3 regions of the Nocardia sp. NPDC052112 genome follow, and region 2 is predicted to be linked to each of the others. Evidence: riboswitches for the same ligand, from Rfam matches in the RefSeq annotation. Region 2 holds a riboswitch; each other region holds the start of a gene.
The links. Region 2 has a riboswitch for S-adenosylmethionine ahead of AB0L58_RS23555 (rhodanese-like domain-containing protein). Riboswitches for the same ligand answer to the same signal wherever they lie in the genome.
Positions count from the first base shown of each region.

Region 1: another riboswitch for S-adenosylmethionine. It lies ahead of AB0L58_RS39300 (homoserine O-acetyltransferase); the one in region 2 lies ahead of AB0L58_RS23555 (rhodanese-like domain-containing protein).
Region 3: another riboswitch for S-adenosylmethionine. It lies ahead of AB0L58_RS32360 (aminotransferase class V-fold PLP-dependent enzyme); the one in region 2 lies ahead of AB0L58_RS23555 (rhodanese-like domain-containing protein).

Region 1 covers NZ_JBFAWD010000037.1:13,490-15,748, reverse strand. Annotated here, with positions in the region: gene AB0L58_RS39305 (TetR family transcriptional regulator) at 1-577, shown strand, start outside; SAM riboswitch class IV at 621-731, shown strand; gene AB0L58_RS39300 (homoserine O-acetyltransferase) at 1,062-2,216, shown strand; gene AB0L58_RS39295 (PIN domain-containing protein) at 2,242-2,259, opposite strand, start outside.
Region 2 covers NZ_JBFAWD010000012.1:54,905-57,163, reverse strand. Annotated here, with positions in the region: gene AB0L58_RS23560 (O-succinylhomoserine sulfhydrylase) at 1-608, opposite strand, end outside; gene AB0L58_RS23555 (rhodanese-like domain-containing protein) at 605-1,021, opposite strand; SAM riboswitch class IV at 1,036-1,152, opposite strand; gene AB0L58_RS23550 (hypothetical protein) at 1,219-1,674, opposite strand; gene AB0L58_RS23545 (FAD-dependent oxidoreductase) at 1,990-2,259, shown strand, end outside.
Region 3 covers NZ_JBFAWD010000021.1:57,594-59,852, forward strand. Annotated here, with positions in the region: gene AB0L58_RS32360 (aminotransferase class V-fold PLP-dependent enzyme) at 1-1,328, opposite strand, end outside; SAM riboswitch class IV at 1,374-1,487, opposite strand; gene AB0L58_RS32365 (LysE family translocator) at 1,601-2,236, shown strand.

The sequences.
Region 1 (2,259 bases), on a different contig from region 2:
ACAGGGCTTCGACGCGACGACGGTCGAACAGATCGCGGACCGCGCGGATGTGTCCCCCCGCACGATCAACCGATACTTCGACAGCAAAGAAGCGATCATCCTGGGTCCGGTCAAGGATTTCGGCCTCGCCATCGCCGAATGCCTGCGCGGACTCCCGGTCACCGGCAATGAGCTGCAATCGCTGCGCGAGGCCTTCCTGCAGGTCGTCGACCACGCCTCGGAAAGCACCGAGGGATCGCTGTCGTTCCGGCGCTTCCAACAGATGCAGCGGATCCTGCGGAGCAGTCCGACGGTCAGCGCGCAGAGCATGGAGCTGGCCGACGATAAGAACGTCGCGATCGCCGACGCGATCGCGGAGCGACTCGGCACCCAGCCCGACGCGCTACCGGTCCAACTGGTCGTCGGTGCCTGGCAGCTGATCGGCCACCTCAGCATGGAGTGCCAGCAGTCGATCTTCGACGACGAGGACACCGCAGCGGCCGCCACCGCGGCCCGCGCCGCATTCACCACGTCATACGACGAATTCATGCGCGTATGCGCCGGACGTCCGGCGACCGAACCGGCGGAAAACCGGTAACGGATTTCAGTCGCCGACCGCCCGCCGGTTACCATGTCCGTCAGGTCATGAGTGCCAGCGCGAAGCCCCGGCTTGCTGGACGGCAACCCTCCAGCAGCGGTGGGGTGCTCCGGGTGATGACCGGGCTCTCGATGGTCGAGGGCAAGCGCGCACTTCAGGAGGTTTCCGATGAGTTGTTGTCCGTCACCCGCACTCCGATAAGACCTGCTGGCGAACAACCCTGTGGAGCACGGTATGAGTGACCCCATCGCGTCCGCGACCGATCGGTTCGTCGCAAGCGAGCAGATCACCGGCGCACACACCCGCCCGATCTACCGGACCGCGGCCCGGTTCAGCCGGGTAGCTAACATCGGGGATGTGCGTTCTCTCCCGATTCACCCGGCGTCCGCGACGCACGGTTTCCCGGGGGCGACATCATGAGCGAGCGAACCATCGACACCGCGCACTCGGTCGCGACGGAGCCGAGCACCGGCGAGGCGGAGTCGTGACCGTGAGCACCGAACAAGGTACCGCGCACTCGTCCGCGGCGGCCCTGCCACCGCCGGACGGGCGGCTCGGCATCATCGCCATCGGGGAGGTGCGGCTGGAGAGCGGCGCGGTCCTCCCGGACGTACATCTGGCCGTGCAGCGCTGGGGTCAGCTCTCCCCCGCATTGGACAATGTGGTGCTCGTCGAGCACGCGCTGACCGGCGATTCACATGTCGTCGGGGTGCCCGACGATATCCATCCGCTGCCCGGCTGGTGGGACGGCATGGTCGGTCCGGGTGCACCGGTGGATACCGACGAATGGTGCGTCATCGCGACGAATGTGCTGGGCGGCTGTAAGGGCAGCACCGGCCCCTCGACGCTGGCACCGGATGGAAAGCCCTGGGGCTCGAGGTTTCCGGAGATCTCGATCCGAGATCAGGTGACCGCGGAAGCGGCACTGCTCGACCTGCTCGGCATCGAACGCCTGGCCGCTGTCGTCGGCGGTTCGATGGGCGGTATGCGGGTGCTGGAATGGATGATCGGCGCGCCGGAACGGGTCGGATCCGCACTGGTACTCGCCGTCGGCGCACGTGCCACCGCCGACCAGATCGGCACGCAGACAACGCAAATCGCCGCCATCAAGGCCGATCCGGACTGGCAGGGCGGCGACTACCACGATACCGATCGCGCCCCCATGACCGGTATGGGCATCGCCCGTCGCATCGCCCACCTGACCTACCGCACCGAGGGCGAACTCGATCACCGCTTCGAGAACCATGCACAGGGCGACGAGGACCCGTGGCGCGGCGGCCGCTATGCGGTGCAGAGCTATCTGGACCACCAGTCCGAAAAGCTTTGTAGCCGTTTCGATCCCGCCACCTATGTCCTACTTACCGAGGCGATGAACCGGCACGACATCGGCCGCGGGCGCGGCGGTATCGCGGCCGCCCTCGCCGCCACCCCGGTTCCGTGCGTGGTCGGCGGTGTCGACTCGGATCGCTTGTACCCGTTGCGAACTCAGCAGGAATTGGCCGACGGATTGCCCGGCTGCGAGGGGCTCGAGATCGTGCACTCCCGCGACGGCCACGACGGCTTTCTCACCGAAGCCGCCGCGGTATCCAAACTGCTGACCGAAACCATGCGATTGGCGCGAGTCAGTCGCACCAGCTGAAGGTTCGCCGTCTCCATGGCCACCGTCAGTCAGGTAGCAGGCG
Region 2 (2,259 bases):
CCACGCTGCAGCAGCGGCGTGGCAAAGACGTTGTCCAGCACCACTTTCGCCCCGGCGGCATGCGCGAGTTCGGTCACCCGACGCACATCGACCAGCGTCTGCATCGGATTGGCCGGCGTCTCGAAGAAGACGGCCTGGGTCGGCACCGAGAGCGCCTGCTCCCACTGATCCAGATCATCGCCGTCGACGAAGACCGTTTCCACACCCCAGCGCGGCAGAATCTCGTTGCACACCACGAAGCACGAGCCGAACAGACTGCGTGCGGCCACGAGTCGGTCGCCAGCACCCAAAAGCGCACCGAGCGCGGTGAATACGGCCGACATACCGCTCGCGGTCGCGAAACATGCTTCGGCGCCGTCGATCAGACGCAGCCGCTCCTCGAACATGGCCACCGTCGGGTTGCCGTAACGGGAGTACACGAAATGCTCGATATCGCCGGTGAACGCGGCCTCGGCCGCCTCGGCGCTCTCATAGACGAAACCGGAGGACAGATACAGCGCCTCGGCGGTTTCCTCGAATCCCGAGCGGCGCAGGCCACCTCGCACGCCGAGCGTCGCGGGACCGACGCCTTCGGGCAGCGGCTTGTCGAACGCACCGCCGGTGATCACGACTGCCGCCACGGCAGGCCGATGGCGCGCCAACCGGAGCCGCCACGATGTCCGAACTCGTCGATCGGGCCTTCGAAGCCCTCCAGCACATTGAACGACGGGGCGATGCCGACCCCGGTCGCGGCCACTGCCGCACCGATGGAACGCTGTCCGGAGCGACAGAGGAAGACGACGGGCGCCGCCGGGTCGCGGTCCGCCAGCGCCTGGGTCAGCTGCTCGACGAACTCGCCGTTGCGGGCGCCGCTGCTGTCGACCCATTCGATCAGCACCGTCGGTCGCTCGATCGAACTGGTATCCGGCACACCGACGAAACGCCATTCGGCCTCGGTGCGCACGTCGACCAAGACGGCTTCAGGGTTGTCCCGCAACAACTCCCACGCCTGTTGTGGGGTGATGTCACCGGCATATGTCATGCGATCCTCCTGTGAATCCACGCTTGCCGCACCTGGGTTTCGGTGCGCGGCCAGGTCGTCACCCGGAGCACCCCACCGCGGAGGAGGGTTGCCGACCAGCCAGCCGGGGCTTGGCGCTGGTACTCATGACCCGAAAATGAGATTGCCTGGGCAGGTGCCACCATGTCAAACCCCCCGTTCGTGCCGCGCACAGGCAATCAGCCGCAGACGATCCAGCGGTCTTCGGAGCGGGTCAGATTCCACGTTGCCGGTGTCTCCCGGCCGTCGACCGCGATGGTCACCGTCGCCTTGGCCTTATCGCCGTCGACCATCGCATTCTCAATCTTGGTGACCTTGATCGACTTTCCGGCCGCGGCCCCACCGAACTGACCCGCGAGCGGCGTCTTGCTCTCGTCGAATCCCGGACAGGCAACGGCGGGTGGCGGCGTGTTGTCGGTGGTGGCGCGGGCCTCCGCGTAGCGCTGCACCGCGGCCGCGATCTTGTCCGATTCTGTGACATTTTTCTCAGCGGGCGAGAGCACCGCACCGAGCACGATCGCGATGAGCACGACAGCGGCGAAGACGGCCGCCGCGATGAACGGCGCCATGGAGCGACGATCGGTCTGATCGACCTCGATTACGGGTTCTGCATCGGTGCCCTGCTGCTCTGTCATGGTTCGATCATCCCTGGTGGGCGGCGGTATCCGGCATTCGGCCCCGTGCCGACCCCATTACCCGCGCGGCGCGGATTCGATAGATGCCCGCGGAGTGGGTAGTCACGGTAGTGGGTCGGGCAGCAAACACCCGGTGTACGCACCGCCGCAGGGCGCACGGTATGCCACCGATAGAATCGCGAGACTGCGGCCTGCTGTCATAGCCGAGATGGCCGCCCGTCCGCATCGTGAGGTGCGACCAAGAGGGTGCGTCAAGTTAGCCTAAGCTAAGACTGACGCCATTAATTGTTTCGACCATAAGGGTGCGCGTAAGAGATGACCGAACACAGTGCAGCGACTCGCCCGCTTCGCATCGCGATCGTAGGCGCGGGACCGGCCGGTATCTACGCCGCCGACGCGTTGATGAAGTCCGATGCCGAGGTGAGCATCGACCTGTACGAGCGCATGCCCGCGCCGTTCGGGTTGATCCGCTACGGCGTGGCGCCGGACCATCCGCGTATCAAGGGCATCATCACCGCCCTGCACAAGGTGCTGGACAAGCCGCAGGTCCGCCTGCTCGGCAATATCGACTACGGCACCGACATC
Region 3 (2,259 bases), on a different contig from region 2:
TCGGGGCGGGCGAAGGGACGGGTCTCCGGTGTCGGATTCCACTGGCCGTCGGTGCTGGCGTAATTCCACGACGCACCCTCGGTGGCCAGCGTCGCGACGGCCTCGACCAGCCGATCCACATCGGCGGAGCTGCTGCCGAGGCCGATGCTGGCACGCAGGGCACCGGCGAGACCGAGGCGTGCGAGCAGCGGATGGGCACAGAAACGGCCGTCCCGAATACCGATGCCGTGTTCGGCGGAGAGGTAGGCCGCGACGTGGCCGGGCACGAACCCGTCCAGGGTGAAGGCGACAATGCCTACGGTGTCCGGGCTGTCGTCCCAGATGCGCAGCAGGTTGACGCCCGGAATCGCGGACAGGCCGCTGCGCAGCCGATCGGCGAGCCGTCGCTCATGCGCGGCAAGGGTTTTCGGATCGATCGCACACAGCGCGTCACACGCGGCGGCGAGCGCGGCCGCGCCGAGGACGTTCGGCGAACCACCCTCATGGCGCTGCGGTGCGGACGCCCATTCGGTATCGGCGGTAGTGACCTCGCGAACTGCCCCGCCGCCCGCCAGATACGGTTCGGCGGCATCGAGCCAATCCCGGCGTCCGACAAGCACTCCCGCACCGAATGGTGCGTAGAGCTTGTGTCCGGAGCATGCGAGGTAGTCGATTCCGGTGCCGCGCAGGCTGATCCGACGATGCGGCGCCAGCTGGGCGGCATCGACCAGGATGCGGGCACCACACTGGTGCGCGATGGTGGCCAAACGCTCCAGCGGCAGCACCTCACCGGTCACATTCGACGCGCCGGTGACCGCGAGCAATGCGGCTGGCTTACTGCACAATTCGGCGATCAGCTGGCGAATGGTCTCCTCGACGGTCGCCGCCGCCCGCACCACGCGGCGACCGTGCCGGGTCCACGGCAGGAAGTTCGCATGATGTTCGATATCGAGCACCACGGTGTCGCCTGGCACGCAGGCGGCGAGCAGATTCAGGGCATCGGTGGTGTTGCGGGTGAACACCACGACCTGATCGTCGGCGGCATCGAGGAAACGGGATACCGAGCCGCGCGCGGCCTCGTAGCACTCGGTGGAGATCCGCGACGCGTAACCGGCACCGCGGTGCACACTCGCGTAGTACGGCAGCAGCTGCTGCACCCGGTCGGTGACCTGCGCCAATGCCGGTGCGCTCGCGGCGTAGTCGAAGTTCGCGTAGGTGGTCGTTCCGCCCTGTACGAGCGGCACCCGGAGGTCGTCGCCGGAAACCCGGGCGAGGGCGGCACCGGGGGACGGCAGTCGGCGGAGCCGACGAGGTGGGTAAACACAGCTCTGATCGGTTGCAGCGGTCATCACAAATCCCATCGGTAATGGGACCCGAAATCTGGTGATCATCCGAGTCCGCGCTTGCCGCACCCGGTCGGGCTGCGGCCCGGTCGTCACCCGGAGCACCCCGCCGCGGAGGAGGGTTGCCGACCAGCTAGCCGGGGCTTGACGCTGGTACTCATGACCTGAACCGAGATTGGCAGATGCCGCCCCGCCCTGTCAACCGGCCCCTTGCTGCATATACATGCAGTCGAATAAATAACCTTGCAATGCCGGGCGCGGTGCGGTCTGATCGATCGGTGACCCTTTCGCTGCTACTCAGCTTTGTCGGCCTGTGCATTCTGCTGTCCATCACGCCCGGCCCGGATTCGTTCCTGGTGCTGCGATTCTCGATCGTGGACGCGCGACCCGGCATTGCGGCGGCGATCGGCTCGGCACTGGGCGGGATCGGGTGGGCGGTGGTGGTCGCGGCGGGCGTCGCCGCCCTGCTGGAACAGTCCGCGACCGCCTACCGAACGCTCAAGGTCGTCGGCGGAATCTATTTGCTGTACTTGGGAATTCGGGCGCTGATCGAGCACCGCAAGCAGCGCGGGACGGGCACCGCGGCGACGTCCGGCAGGTCGGACGCACCGGCGCCGACCTCGATTCGCTCGGCATTCGCCGCGGGCCTGGTGTCGTGCATGTTCAACCCGAAGGTCGGACTGTTCTATCTGGCGGTGCTGCCGCAATTCCTCACCGAGGTCACCTTCCTGAACACCCTCGCGCTCGGCGCCATCGAGTGCTCCATTGCCGCCGTCGAGATGATCCTGCTCGCCCTGCTGGCGTCACGGGCGGTGGCGATGTTGCGCCGTCCCCGGGTGCGCGATCGGCTCGAGCAGATCAGCGCGGCCATTCTCGCGGCGCTCGGCATCGGCACGGCCGCCTCGGCCGCGTAATCCCATGCGGCCCGGCCGGTCGC